2 regions of the Paenibacillus riograndensis SBR5 genome follow, and region 2 is predicted to be linked to the other one. Evidence: riboswitches for the same ligand, from Rfam matches in the RefSeq annotation. Region 2 holds a riboswitch; the other holds the start of a gene.

Region 1 (7,451 bases), 2.6 Mb from region 2:
GTGATTTATATAGACGGCCTTGTGGATACGCAAGTGCTGCATAATTCCATACTTTTTTCGCTACAGGAAGGCTGTACTCCGGACCGGCTGAAAGCTCTGGATGCCGGGCAGAAGCTTGAGCTTCTGCACAAACGCATTCTGATGGCAGGAGATATATCCGTCACCCGTGACCTGGAGCCATTTGTTCACCAGCTGCTGTCCGGCAATGTGATGGTGCTGGTGGATGGAACCTCAAGTGCGCTGCGGATCGGGCTGCCCGGGTGGGAGGACCGCAATGTCAGTGAACCAAGCTCACAGACGGTTGTACGGGGCCCGATGGAGGGATTCACCGAGAATTTACGGACGAACACGGCGCTGATCCGGAGAAAAATCAAAGACCCCCAGCTATGGCTGGAGACTTTGCAGATCGGAAGAGTGACACAGACCAGCGTATCTATTATGTATCTCACCCACATAGCCAACCCTGATCTTGTACAGGAGGTCAAACGCCGGCTGGACAAAATTGATACAGACAGCATTCTGGAGAGCGGATATATCGAGGAATTTATTCAGGATAAGGCAGCGACGCCTTTTCCGACTGTGTATAACAGCGACCGGCCGGACACCATCGCGGCAGGAATTCTCGAGGGCAAGGTGGCGATTCTTGTTGACGGCACACCGTTTGTCCTGCTGGTGCCCACTTTTTTTGTTTCCTTTTTTCAATCGGCAGAAGATTACTATCAGCGGGCGGATATTGCCACCTTGCTGCGTTTCATCCGTTTTTTATCTTTTTTCATTACCTTGCTTGCCCCCTCTTTTTATGTAGCGGTCACTACTTATCATCAGGAGATGATCCCTACCACGCTCGTCATCAGTCTTGCCGCACAGAGGGAGAGCGTTCCCTTTCCGGCGTTCGTGGAAGTAATCCTGATGGAATTGACGTATGAGATCTTGCGGGAAGCGGGCGTGAGAATACCGAAGAACATAGGGCAGGCTATCTCCATCGTCGGTACGCTGGTGATTGGCCAGGCGGCGGTTTCAGCGGGCTTTATTTCATCAGCGATGGTTATCATCGTCTCCATTACGGCCATTTCAAGCTTTGTCATCCCTGAAACGGGAATGGCCATTGCCGCAAGAATCCTTCGTTTTGCATTAATCATCCTGGCCGGCTTTATCGGATTGTATGGCATTTTGTTCGGTGTCTTTATCATTGTGATGCATTTGGCCAGCCTGCGTTCCTTCGGGATGCCGTATATGAGTCCAATCGGTCCATACCAATCCAAGGATCTGAAGGATTCGCTCTTCCGCTTCCCCTGGCCGTTCTTAAAGTCAAGACCGACAAACAGTAAAATTCAAAACCCTAACCGCCAAGGCACATCTAAGTGAGGAATGTTTATGAGCCCTAAAAAAAGTAGAACTCTTTTCATGCTGCTGTTTACTCTTCTCGCCCCCTTCCTGCTCAGCGGCTGCTGGGAAAGAAGGGAATTAAATGAAATGGGCTTTATATTGGGAATGGGACTGGATAAGGCGGAATCCGGCTACAGGGTCACGATGCAGGTAGTTATCCCTTCTGCGATTTCCTCACAGACGGTTGGAGGAACGGGTGGGGGCGGGGTACCAGTGGTTGTATCCGACTTCACAGTCCCGACAATTTATGAAGCTGACCGGCAGTACAGTCTTCTCAGTTCGAGATCAGGCTACAAAGGGCATATCCGGGTCCTGGTGATCGGGGAGGAACTCGCACGTGCCGGTATCGCCGAGACTCTTGATGTGCTGATACGGAGCCGGGAGCCGCGAAATGATTACTATGTCATGGTCGCAAAAGACACCACTGCAAAAGAGGTTCTAAAGATTCTTACCCCGATGGATAAATTGCCGGCGAATAAATTGTTTAATGCGATGGATAAATCCCATAAGGAATCCGCCAGGACAGTCGCTGTTCCTTTGATCAAATTTATTGAAAATCTGATCTATGAAGGAATAAATCCGGTATTGACCGGAGTTGAGATAACCGGCAATGCTAAAGAGGGTGACAAGAAGAGCAATCTCGAAGAGAGTACCCCCAGGGCCAGTTTGCGTTACCGCAGTGTCGCTGTATTCAAGAAGGACAAGATGATCGGGTGGTTAAGCGATGGAGAGGTGATCGGCTTCAATTATATCTCCAATAATATTGTCCACAGCTCGGGTCCGATCATAGGAGACGACGGCCGGCCCATTGTTATTGAAGCGCTGCACTCATCCACTAAACGTAAGGTGAAAATAATCAATGGAGAGCCGCATATTTACATTCATGTAAAGGCGGAGTGCAATGTGGAAGAGGTAGAAAGCCGGGATAATCTGGAGTCGGAGAAGGTCATCACAGAGCTGGAGAAGAAATCGGAAGAGCGGATAGTCTACCTGATGAAGTCGGCAGCTGAGCAGATTAATGAGAAATACAATGTGGATATCATGGGCTTTGGACAGATGATCTACCGTGCGAAACCGCAGGCCTGGGCCAAACTGCAGCAGCGGAAGGGAGAAGATTACCTGAAGTCGCTGCCCGTTCATTACAGTGCCAGCGTGTCGATTACCCGGATCGGCGTTACAGACAAATCTTTTGTTGACGATATCAAGGAGTGAACCCCAATATGCTGCTGTTTTTTCTTGTGATTGCGGCCGGCTGTATTGCCATCGACCTGCCCTTGCTGAAGCGGAAAGGCAGGACCCGCGACCGCCTGGTATGGTTCCTGTTCTGGGCCATGGGCATTGCCGCGGTCTACTGTTCGCTCAACAAAGTAAAAGTCCCCAGCCCGCTGTACCTGGTCATAATGATCTACAAGCCAGTCAACACTTTGTTTGAGTCTTGGTTTTATTAGGCTGCAGACACTTCCTCGTACCCGTTCTCCCTCCGCTCACTCCGCCCCTCCGCTGAGATTCTGCGGGGTGAAGATCATGTCCTCGACGGGCCCGGTGATCTCTTGGGAATGGCGGCCGACGGTTACTCTGCCTGCGTCCATTTTGCGGACACTGATTTTATGGCCGGCTTTTAGCAATGAATGGGCGCCTGATTCGCCGCTTACTATTGGTGCAGTCAGGTTCCCGCCGGCCTCCAGCTGTGATTCCCGGCAGACTGCCTCCGGCAGCAAGAAGGTGATGTCTGCCAGGGAAAGCAGATCGCTTTGCAGGGTCCCGTCCTTGCGAATGCAAATATCGCCGCTTGATTTGATGATGGTGTTATGGCACTCGGGGATGTCAACACAGACGTTGGCTTCCTCCATGCGGGCTACCCCGGTATACAGATCCTTCAGCAATTTCAATAACGACACCAGCAAGGCATCATTAAAGGCATCGATGAACTGGGCTGGCCGTAAGAAAATGTCCAGAATCCGCTGCAGCTGGCTGTTGTCTGGATGAGAGGTATATTTAATGCCGGCAACTATGGACTCCAGATCACGGGTCAGGACGGGAATCTTCTTATATTTAGTCTCCATGAGCAGCAGAATGACCTGCCCGAACTTTACCGTCTGCTGTCGGGACTGTAATTCATAGGTCAGCAGTCTGGAGGCTTCCCGCAAGAGGTTGACTTCTTCGATCAGCTTCTCGGAGAGGTGATAGAGACGGTTGTAGGTTACGCCGAAGGAGCCTGAATACAACTGGCTGTTGCCCACATTGCCCAGTATATAAATACTGCCTGTTGCTGTAATGGTAGAATTCTGGACATTGCCGCATACATACACATTCCCTAAGGACTCGATGATCGAGTTGTCTTCCACGTCCTGGTGTACAATTACATCGCCGGAGAAGACGATATTGCCTGTATGGCGGTTCACACAGCCCGGAACGGTATATGCGGTTGTGATATCGAAAGTTTTGACCTTTGTGCCGGTCACACGCGGCCGGCCTTCTGTAAGGGCTGTAATTTCATGGCTTGGCAGCAGCAGAGTGCCCTCTTTGGCTACAACTTTGATATCCCTGGGAGGTGCGGCGGGCAGAATACTGCCGTATACATCGTACCCGGGTACACCGTCGCGGGGAAGGTGCTTGCGGGCAATGACATCGCCTTTCCGGGCACAGGGAATCCGGAGTGGATCGGGGGAATCCGCAGCCTCTTCTAAGGGATTGAAAGGGTTTCCGGCAAGCCCGGAAAAAAACAAATCAAGCTTGGCGTCTTCGCCTGCAGCAGGCGGCCTGCCTTCCGCCACACAAATCGGCAGATGGGTCGGATGATTCAATTCTGCATAGATGGCGGGGATATTCAGGTTTTGCGAAATCGTTTTTTTCTCCAAATCGGCAATAATCTGTTCAATCCCGAGGGTGGACAGCAGAGCGGAAGAGTCCATTTCAGCCCTTACCGCGAGATGGCTCGACGCCGGGCTGTTCACCAGATTCCATTTATACTGTTCGACACGGTTCAGGGTAAGGAAGGCTTGGAGTTTATCGTCGGAGACGGTGATCTCATAGGGAGGCGGTTCTTGTATGGACCAGGTAACCCGGTCGGAGGATACAACGGGTACGGGACCAGCTACCGGCTGATGATTAAGCTCCAGCACAACAGGCGGGATAGCGGAAAGGATTGCCGGCTTGCCGCCGGGCAGCGGGGAGGTAATGTAGAACTGGTTGTTCTGGACAATAATAATGCCGTTTTTCTCGGTGGTGCGCTGTGGCATTGCGTTTGGCTCCTTTTTATATAATCAATGGGCATTTGGACATAAGAGTATCCCGGCAGCAGATACGGTACCCTAACGGATACCCGCACAGTTCAGCGTCTTCTTGGCAGCCTGGCAGCCATGGATGCGATGTTTGCATCTTTAGGCCCATTGCTTTGCGTCCTATCCTTTCAGATAGTTTGCCGTTATGAAATGGATCAATGATTAGCCGAATCAGGTATGTAACCCGACTGAAGCCGGCAAAGGAATCATAATTAAAAATTCAAATATATAAACTTTTGCAACCTTCATTTTAGTACTAAAGTCACTAATTTACAATATTTAATTATATATTTATATAGATTAAATGGCTACCGGCCAGCAGGTGTCTGTACGGTTGGATTGACAAATGCGGGGGAGCCATGTGATAATTCTTCCTGACGGTCGTCAGGGAGGCGGTAGAAAAATGACAGCCCACGCTATTTTGCAAGCCGCATTGTCCGAATTTGCCGAAAAAGGCTTTGAAGGAGCTTCATTGGCGGGGATTGCCCAGTTGGTAGGGATTAAAAAACAGTCCATTGCGACCTATTTTCCCAAAAAAGAGGATTTGTTTATAGCGGCCTTTCAGGAAATGGCCCGGCATTATATTGAATTTCTTGACCAGCTGTACAAGGAAATCCTTGGCACACCTGTAGAGGCCAGACTGCGTGAGATTGTATACCGGACCTATTATTATAGGGTGGAGTACCCGGTGCTGACCGCTTTTTATAAAAGGAGTGTCCAATTCCCGGCGCCTTTTTTTCAGGAGATGCTGGAGCAGCAGATTTCAATGATGGAGCAGCGCTCAGCGGCATTTTACCGGGCTGTTTTTGAGGAAGGCATGAACTCCGGGGAGATCCGGCGGCAGCATACGGAAAGTCTTCTCTCGGCTTATTATTGTTTACAGGATGGCATTGCCATGCAGATGTTTTTTTATAATCAGGAGGAATTCGGGCGGCGCCTGAAGGATATCTGGGAGATCTTCTGGGCAGGCATTAAGCAGATATAATGAAGGAGCGGGATCGAACATGCGGGTAGAGCGGGTGACCACCGAAGAACAATTGCAGGAGGCTTTCAGAATCAGGCGGGAAGTGTTTGTGGAGGAGCAGGGCGTGGCGCTGGCAGATGAATTTGATGATCATGAAAAAGACGCGGAGCATATATTGCTCTATCAGGAAGGGCTTCCTGTGGGAACGGCCAGACTAAGGAGTGTGGAAGGGTGGGCTAAGCTTGAACGGATTTGCCTGAGCGCTCCTTACCGCAAAAGCGGACTGGGGTCCGTTATAATCGATACGCTGGAAAAAATGGCGGTTGAACAGGGGCACCGGCAAGCCAAGCTGCATGGCCAGAAGCAGGCCGAGGGCTTTTATCAACGGCTGGGATATGTAACGAGTTCGCCGGTTTTCATGGAGGATGGCATTCCGCATGTGCTTATGGTCAAGCAACTGTAGATGATCACGGTGTAAGGTTTGGCATGAAACAGCGATTTTTGAATATACTCTCACTACCGAATTTCCTTTAAAAGGAGTCCTGGCCATGCCAACACATCCGTATGTTTCGCGTTTTTTTGTGAATGCCGATGCCCGCCGCGACAAGCTGATTTATGATTTGCCGGAATCCTGGTGGAGCCGGCCTTATGAATACGAATGGTGCACGAATTTTGTTTCCTCCCATGATGTGGTGCTGGATGCTGCCTGCGGAATCTCCCATCCGCTCAAGTTCTACCTTGCCGGTTACAGCGCGGAGGTTCATGCCTGCGATATCGATGCGCGGATTCTCTCCCGGGATGCGATTATTCAGGAGATTGCCAGCGACATCGGCGAGGAAGCGGCACGGCTGGTAGAAGCCAGGCGGACCACCCGCTTGCATCTGGCCCAGGCTAATCTGACCGCATTGCCTTATGAGAATGAAAGCTTTGATACAATATTCTGTATCTCGGTCCTGGAGCATTTGTCCCTGGAGGATTCCGTGCGGGCCGTAAAGGAATTTCACCGCACACTGAATGGGGAGGGGCTGCTTGTACTGACTTTTGATTACCCCACGGTTAATCTGCTGCGGATGAATGAAGTGCTGCTGCAGGCCGGATTTGAGTACTGGGGCGAGACGGATTTCAAGCTTCCTGCAGATGCTGTACGGACAGAGCAGTGGGGTGGACTGAGCTGTTTCCGGGCCGTGCTTAAAAAGGCGCCAATCTAGCAGAAATCAGAACCCCAGCAGCATACCAACCCTTAATTTGGATTTTTCCCTCTATTATAGTAGAATAATTGGCAGATTAAGAGAGAGGGGTCCAAGATTTTGCGCAGATTTGCAGTCATCACTTTAGTATTGTTTTTGCTGATTCCCGGGCAGGCAGCTTTCAGTCAGGGGGCTTCCCCGCAGGAGAAGATTAACCTTGCTTTTGCCGGAGATATTTTGCTGGATGGATTTGTCGGCGATCAGATCGCCAAGTATGGAGTCAACTTTCCTTTTGCGAAGGTAGCACCTGCCCTGAAAAAAGCAGATATAGCTTTTGCCAACCTGGAGACACCCGTATCGGTTAGAGGTGAGGCGGCAGAGAAAACCTTTGCTTTCCGTTCCAAACCGGCGGCACTGGCGGGGCTGAATGCTGCCGGGATCGATGGTGTGACCTTGGCCAATAATCATATTCTTGATTTTGGACAGGATGCCATGCTGGATACGCTGGTTCATCTGGATAAATACAAGATCGGCCATACCGGGGCGGGGAAAAACAGCAATGAAGCTTTCCGGCCCTATGTCCAAACGGTAAAAAACCAAAAAATCGCCATACTTGGGGTAAGCCGCGTGCTC
Region 2 (7,451 bases):
GCTGTAGATTCCAAGCTTCTCCCGCTTGGACGTCCAAGGCTCCTCCTGCGGATACCGGACCGCCAACTTGGCCGGGATCAGGAATGGAGCGCTCGCTTGCACCTGCCAGGCGGAACCAGCCTTGAGCAGCTTTTTGCCGCTTGCATCCAGCAGTTCCTTCGTTTCCAGTTCAGCCTGGGCCAGGCTTACGCTGGTATTGTCCGGGAAGGTTCCAGCAGATATTTCCAGCCGTGCCCAACCATTCACTGCAGACAAGATGCCGCCTGAACTTCCAATAATCCGGCTGTCTTTGGCTCCGGTAATCACAGGGATCTTAGTCCCCGGAGCCGGACCCGGGTTAGCGTCTGGGCCTGGATTTGGGGTTGCACCTGGCGGTGGAGTCGTTTCCGGCCCAGGAGTCGGGTTGGGGTTTTCTTTTAAATCCACTGATTCTATGTAATCGTCCTTCTTGCTGTACAGCAGCTTGTTCCCGCTAATTCCGATCAGCTTCACCCCGGCATCTATCGGCAGCGGTTTTACTGCATATGTAGTGAGGTCTACCTGCTTCAGAGTGACAGCATCGTCAACCTCCTCCTGGAACACAGCTTGTTCTTCACCTATGGACATAAAGGCATATTCAGTTCCCCCGGCTTTCATCCCGGTGAGATCCACTGGCTGTGCCGTGAGGTCTTTGATGTTCAGTAGTACATATTTGCTTCCTGTGGCACTGTTTTTCTGCTTGTACAGCACGTGGCTGCCGTTAAAAACAAACCAGTCCACCGCATTCGCACCACCCAGGCTAACCAGTGGGCGGGTGACGCCACTGCTCACATCCAGCAGGCTAAGGCCCCCGTCACGGGCATTCTTGTAGACGACATTTCCGCCGGCCAGCACCGGGAAACGGCCTTCGCCCAGATCCGCTTCAACCCCGGTTGCCAGATCATGATAGATCATGCTGCCGTAATTTTTGCGTTCATACCAGACCACACCTGCGCCGTCAGTTGTCGGATTGCCGTATTGGCCGGCCTGCTTGTTGAGCTTCATCTTCTTGCCTGTCTCCAGATCGGCAGTATAGATATCCCAGTGAAGTGAAGATCCCGGCTCACTTCCCTTGTCCGCCCACACCGCAACTGCTCCATGCACATAAGGCGCATCCTTGGCGGATGGACCGGATGTAAGCACCGTATTTGCGCCACTGCGTTGATTCAGCGCGTGCACCTGCTTAACTCCGTCTGCATCCGGTTCCAGCCATAACAGCCGATCACCCGATACGCTATAGTCCGTTCTGCCCGGGTTGGCCGCCGTCACAGCCGCAGCCGAAACCGATGCCTGCCCTATGCCCAGACCACTGCCGGCAAGCCCCCCAAGCAAAATCACCGCCGCGCAAACAGCTGTAACCGTCTGCGTAAACTTCCTTTTCCTTCCGAACCTCATTCACTTCTCTCCCCCAGTGCTATTTGTAGGCACGTCAAAAAACCAAGTGCCTTGAGCGGCCCGGCTGCCCTGACATCCCTCCCGGATGAAGTAGGCCCGTGGCTTTGCGTCTCCGACTTTCGTACGGATTTGCCCTTGTTCCAAACTCGGTTTTCTGTCCTTGTATGCTTATGTAAATGAGACTTTAGATGTAGAGGACACTCTTATTATCGGAATTTATTCCTATCGACTTAAGATGTTCTATTTTTTCCTTTTTCAGGGATGCGGACAGGAAATCCGTTAATGGAGCGGAGCACGCATGGAAACTAGTAGAACAACCCGGAAGGCTAGATTGACGGATTCCTCGCCATCCATCTTGTAGATAATCAGATGGGTGCTTTACACTCGAACCTAAAGGGAACCACGACCTTACGGACTCCAGCGCCGTTATTTCAACAATCCGGGCTTTTTATTCAATCTAACGGACTCAGGAGACGCTAAGCTGGCATTTCCCGGAGCATAATGGTGGAATTGCATGAAATAGGGTCATCCGGGTCCGTAAGTGCCCGGCAAAAACCGATTTCAAGCAATTAACGGCATCTGGGTCCATTAGGGGAAGTCCCCCCTTTTTTTCAGGGGAGGCTGGGAGAACTCGATCCTCTGCTGTATGAGCCGTTTGGCTTTGTTCTCTCCTCTCTGTCCGATTCATTGCTGCGCCCCACCAAACCACACACAAAAAGCCGCCTCTCCCGAGGCGGCCTCCTACAACCGTTTATTTCACCCGTCACATTCACTGCTCATACTTACTTGCAAAAGCTGGTAACGTACTGTTTTCCTTACTTGCCTCCGCTGCCTGCTGCCTTACTTCCTTGCTCGCCTTACTTCCCGCTCGCCTTACTTCCCGCTCGTCTTGCTTCCCCCTCGTCTAACTCCCCGCTTGTACCCTGCCAGCCCATCTACTGCGCAATCTGCTCGCGGATGCTCGCGAGGATTTTCTTCTCCAGCCTCGACACCTGGACCTGCGAGATGCCGAGGCGGCTGGCGACTTCGGATTGGGTCTGGTCGCGGTAGTAGCGCAGGTAGACGATCAGGCGCTCGCGCTCGGTCAAGGCCCCGATGGCCTCATTGAGTGCGAGCTTGTCGAACCAGCGCTCCTGCGTCTCGTCGGCAATCTGGTCGATCAGCGTGATCGGATCGCCGTCGTTCTCGAAGACGGTCTCGTGGATCGAAGTCGGCGGCTTGTTGGCCTCCTGGGCGAACACGATTTCTTCGGGTGTGACCCCCAGCGCCTCCGCGACTTCGCCGATGGTCGGCAGCCGGTCCAGCGTTTTGGACATTTCGTCCTTCATTTTGCGGACCCTGTTGGCCATCTCCTTGAGAGAACGGCTGACCTTGAGGGTGCCGTCGTCCCGGAGGAAACGCTGGATCTCGCCGATAATCATCGGCACGGCATAGGTGGAGAATTTGACCTCATAGCTGAGGTCGAATTTATCTACGGACTTCAACAGTCCGATACAGCCGATCTGGAACAAATCGTCAGGCTCATACCCGCGGTTCATAAACCGCTGCACCACCGACCAGACGAGGCGGATATTGCAGTTGACCAGCGTGTCGCGGGCCAGATTATCTCCGGCTTGACTGAGTGCGATCAGACGTTTGACCTCCGCATCGTCCAAATAGGTCGGCGGAGCTTTTTTTGACTCTGCATCCATGGCTCCAACCCCTAATTGTATAAAGCTTTTTTCGAGACGATGGTTTTCTTCATTGAAATGGAGGTACCGCGCCCCGGTTCACTTGTGACTTCGAATTCATCCATGAAATTTTCCATAATCGTAAAACCCATGCCCGAGCGCTCCAGCTCCGGCTTGGACGTATACAGCGGCTGCTGGGCCAGCTCCAGATCCTCAATGCCCCGGCCCTTATCTTCAATCGTGAGATGCACAGTTTCATGCTCGATGGAGGCAGAGATGCTGACAATGCCTTCAGGATCACTGTCATACCCGTGGATAATACAGTTGGTGACCGCCTCCGACACAACCGTCTTCAGGTCATTCAGCTCCTCCATCGTCGGATCGAGCCGGGAGACAAAAGCCGCCACCACCACGCGCGCGAACGATTCGTTCTCCGACAATGCGGCAAACTGGACGTTCATGAAGTTACCCGCTTCGCTTTTAGTCATAACGCAACCTCCAAATCCGAGAGTGCAGCGCTCTCGTCGTCATATAGGGGCATGATTTTGAACAAGCCCGACATTTCCAGCAGCCTTTGTACAGGCGGTGCAGCATCACAGACGACCATTTTCCCGCCTTTGCTGCGGATCAGCTTGTACCGCCCGAGAATGACGCCCAGCCCTGAGCTGTCCATAAACTGCAGTTCCTTCAGGCTGAGAATCAGATGCTCCACCTGGCCCCGCATAATGGCTTCATCCATATCCATTCGTACATATTCGGCTGCATGATGATCCAGCTCTCCAGACAGCCGGACAATCAGCACACCCCGGTGATGCTCCATCTCCACATGAGAATTCATGCTTGCCACTCTCCTCTTCGTTGCTTTGAAAAACCGTCCTGCACATCAGTTCTTTCCCCTACAAGGACAAGGTTTTCTACGCGGGAAATCTATAATCCTGCCTCACGACAAAACTAGAAGAAAACCCCTACGAATCAACAGAAAGCCTGAGGCCAATCTACAAAAAAACCGAATTTAATCCACCCTGAACATAGAGCCTGCGGTCCTTTTGAACAGCTTCCACCAGCCTGCCTTCGGCACATCCGTGTCTGCTTTCAGCTCATATTCCTTGATCTTGTCCGTGCCCTGATATACGACCAGCTTGCCGACGGCTTGTCCTGCCTTTACAGGAGCTTTTATGCTTTCGGGCACAACCAGCTCATGGCGGATGCCTTCCTGGGTGATTCCTTTTTTCAAAAGCACACTATACGTTTCCTTTGCAGTCAGCGGCAGCTTTGTCTTTACACCTTTCTCAATCTTCACATTGCCAATGGCTTCTCCCGCTTTGTGGATCGTATGAACCTTGTACTGGGAAAAGAGATAATCGAACATCCCCGACACTTCGCTGTTGCGCGTTTTGGTGTTAGGTTCGCCTAAGACAACCGCGATGGCACGCAGTCCGTCTCTGGCAGCAGTTGCGGAGAGGCAAAACTTGGCTTCCGCCGTATAACCGGTTTTCAGACCGTCAGCCCCCGTATAAAAGCGCACCAGCTTGTTGGTATTCACCAGCCAGAACGGCTTGGTCGTATCCTTGCGCAGATAATCCTGGTAGGAGCCGGTGTACTTGATAATCCGTTCATGCTTCAGCAGCTCCTTACTGATGACGGCAATGTCATGCGCGGAGGAATAATGATTCTCGGCCGGCAGACCGTTGCAGTTGGCAAAATGCGTGTCCTTCAGGCCAAGCTCCCCGGCCCTTTGATTCATAAGATCCACAAAAGCGCTCTCCGATCCGGCCAGCTTCTCGGCCATTGCCACAGAAGCGTCATTACCCGAGGCCATCGCAATGCCCTTGAGCATTTCATCCACAGTCATTTCTTCGCCGGGCTCCAGAAAAATCTGCGACCCGCCCATCGACGCGGCATATTCGCTCGTCCGCACCTTATCAGTCAATTGCAGCTTGCCTTCATCCAGTGCTTCCACGGTCAGCAGCATGGTCATGATTTTGGTAATGCTTGCCGGCGGCAGCTTATCATGGCTGTTTTTCTCATAAACCACCGTGCCCGTGTTCGCATCCATCAGAATCGCGGAGCGCGCTCCGGGCGCGAGATTCACAACAGCGGCGTTTTTGCCGGTGTCCTTGGCTTTGGCTTTTTCCTCTGCATACGCGCCTGAAGCTGATCCCAGAACCGAAGCAGCAACACACAGCACGAGCAGTACATAACGCATTTTTCTCACGATGGTTCCCCTCCTGAACATTAACCTTCATTTCACAGGTACTGTGTTCCAGTCTGGTCAGAACGGGTGAAAATTATTCCATTTAACTGTAAAAATGCGCGGCAACATCGTTCAATCTGCTGGCGTGGAAATTTTGAAGGCTATTGTGCTTGTGTGATAAGCCAAGTGGAAACGGCTACGCCGGCCTTAAAAAAGCTTATGCTTCCGAAGCAGCGATACTTCGTATCGCTTTCAGGTACCCGTTTCAGCGAGAAATAGAAGGGTACTTTATGGCGCTCAGCATATAAAGCCTTATATTTTGAAAATGGCTGCTAGTCTCCGGGAGAAACACTGCTCCGAACCGCGGTTCGTTCACTGTAGCTGACGGCAGGACGGCTGCCTCCATGATGTCCCAGGTACAATTTGGACAGCAGCGGGAAGCGGCTGATCCACAGGGCGGCGAGCAGCGGGACACCTACGCCAACCAATGTAAAAGGCACGAGGCCGTAGTCTGCGCCGACCAGATATTTTAGCGCGTAATTGACCGGCAGATGCAGATACATGATGGCGATCGTATTGCGGCCCAAATTGCCCAGCCATTGCAGCTGAAAATGCCTGGATAACCAGTACACCCCGGCGCAAATGGTCAGGGAGACCAGCAGCGGAATGAAAAGATCCAGCACCACAGCATCATATTCCTTGTATTTCATATTCAGGCTATAGTGAATCATTCCGGCACGCTCCAGAGCAAAAACACCTGCACACAGCGGGAGCAGCAGCGGCAATGTAATCCGGCGGCGGATCAGCGCGGGGATCGCTTTTTTGCCATAATAGCCGACAGCATAATAAGTCACAGCCAATAGGGAAACGTCGATGTTCCAGGGAAGGTTGAAGGTGTGGAGCGAAGTGAGAGAGATCAGATGGGATAGTGAATAAGCGGCGGTGATCAGAAGGAGCTGTGTTCTCATCGGGTAACGGACGATATATCCAAACAGCAATTGGGTAAAAAGCAGACAGGTGATGAACCAGAATACACCGTACGGGCCGGTCAGCGACAATCCCCCGTAGAGCAGCCTGGCGATATTTTCGGCAAAGTCTCTAAAATTGAAGCTGAAGAGCAGCAGCACAGTGGCGATCAGCATTCCATAGGCTGCATAGGGTGTCATCAGACCTTTGGTCCGTTTGGCCGCCCAGCCCAGGTACCGGCAGGAATCTACCGGTTTGAAGACCAGCCCGCTGAGTATAAAGAACAACGGCATCCGGAACCAGGACAGATAATGGTTGGCTGCCGCATCGCCGGAGTGCCCCATGACCACAAAAATAATGCTGAAACCCTTGGCCGCGTCAATCCACAGCTCTCGTTGTTTATTCACTTTTATTCCATCTCCTCCCAGTTCAGATTTATATTTATTGTAATTATAGGGGAGTTTACTTTTCATTTCAAACCAAAAGTTACTTTTTTGTCATAATTGAATCAGAAGTCGCAGATGGAACAGGGGTAGGACCTTTTGTAAAACAGCCGCTTCTGGGTGCTTCGGTTGAGGGGTTAGAAATAGGCCTGGAAGTGGTCTATATAGGAGCGTTGAACTAAGTTTTTCAAGTTGCGGGAAGTCTCGCGAGTAAGCTGTGTGGTACAGACGGCGGGGTATGTGGGGCAGACGGCGGGGTGTATGGGGCAGACGGCGGGGTGTATGGGGCAGACGGCGGGGTGTATGGGGCAGACGGCGGGGTGTGTGGGACAGACGGCGGGGTGTGGGGACAGACGGCGGGGTGTGTGGGACAGACGGCGGGGTGTGGGACACTCGGCGGGGTGTATGGGGCAAACGGCGGGGTGTGTGGGGCAGACGGCGGGGTGTGGGGGACAGACGGCGGGGTGTGTGGGAAGAAGGGGGGATCCTGGCGCCAGTGCGGGATAATCAAAGGTCGTTCGACCTTTGATTTGAGTCCCGGGTAGTGTCCAAAAAAAGTTGTGTAAGTGAATTACCTTCTTGGCGCTTCATAAGCTGGTTAAGTTAGCAAGTTAAGTGGAAAAAGTATCACTAATATGACCGAGCATCAAGTAACTCGGTAGCTAAGTGGAAAAAGTATCACTAATTCACCCCAATTCGCCCCAGATAAAGGATTAGCGCTGAATTAAGTTCCCTTTTTCCACCTAACCCTCGCGATTTCTTGAT

The links. A riboswitch is a leader RNA that binds a small molecule or an ion and turns the genes downstream of it on or off. The one in region 2 is predicted to bind cyclic di-GMP.
Region 1: linked by a shared signal. The riboswitch ahead of PRIO_RS11200 (FapA family protein) and the one ahead of PRIO_RS34040 (S-layer homology domain-containing protein) in region 2 are both predicted to bind cyclic di-GMP.

The regions. Positions count from the first base shown of each region.
Region 1 is NZ_LN831776.1:2,767,167-2,774,617, forward strand. Features, by position in the region: gene PRIO_RS11185 (spore germination protein) at 1-1,365, shown strand, start outside; gene PRIO_RS11190 (Ger(x)C family spore germination protein) at 1,375-2,598, shown strand; gene PRIO_RS11195 (hypothetical protein) at 2,595-2,834, shown strand; gene PRIO_RS11200 (FapA family protein) at 2,871-4,625, opposite strand; cyclic di-GMP riboswitch class I at 4,728-4,819, opposite strand; gene PRIO_RS11205 (TetR/AcrR family transcriptional regulator) at 5,071-5,652, shown strand; gene PRIO_RS11210 (GNAT family N-acetyltransferase) at 5,672-6,094, shown strand; gene PRIO_RS11215 (class I SAM-dependent methyltransferase) at 6,180-6,839, shown strand; gene PRIO_RS11220 (CapA family protein) at 6,939-7,451, shown strand, end outside.
Region 2 is NZ_LN831776.1:5,335,962-5,343,412, forward strand. Features, by position in the region: gene PRIO_RS34040 (S-layer homology domain-containing protein) at 1-1,413, opposite strand, end outside; cyclic di-GMP riboswitch class I at 1,465-1,557, opposite strand; gene sigF (RNA polymerase sporulation sigma factor SigF) at 2,349-3,104, opposite strand; gene spoIIAB (anti-sigma F factor) at 3,116-3,571, opposite strand; gene spoIIAA (anti-sigma F factor antagonist) at 3,568-3,921, opposite strand; gene PRIO_RS22710 (D-alanyl-D-alanine carboxypeptidase family protein) at 4,096-5,289, opposite strand; gene PRIO_RS22715 (acyltransferase family protein) at 5,610-6,650, opposite strand; gene PRIO_RS34045 (hypothetical protein) at 6,944-7,231, shown strand.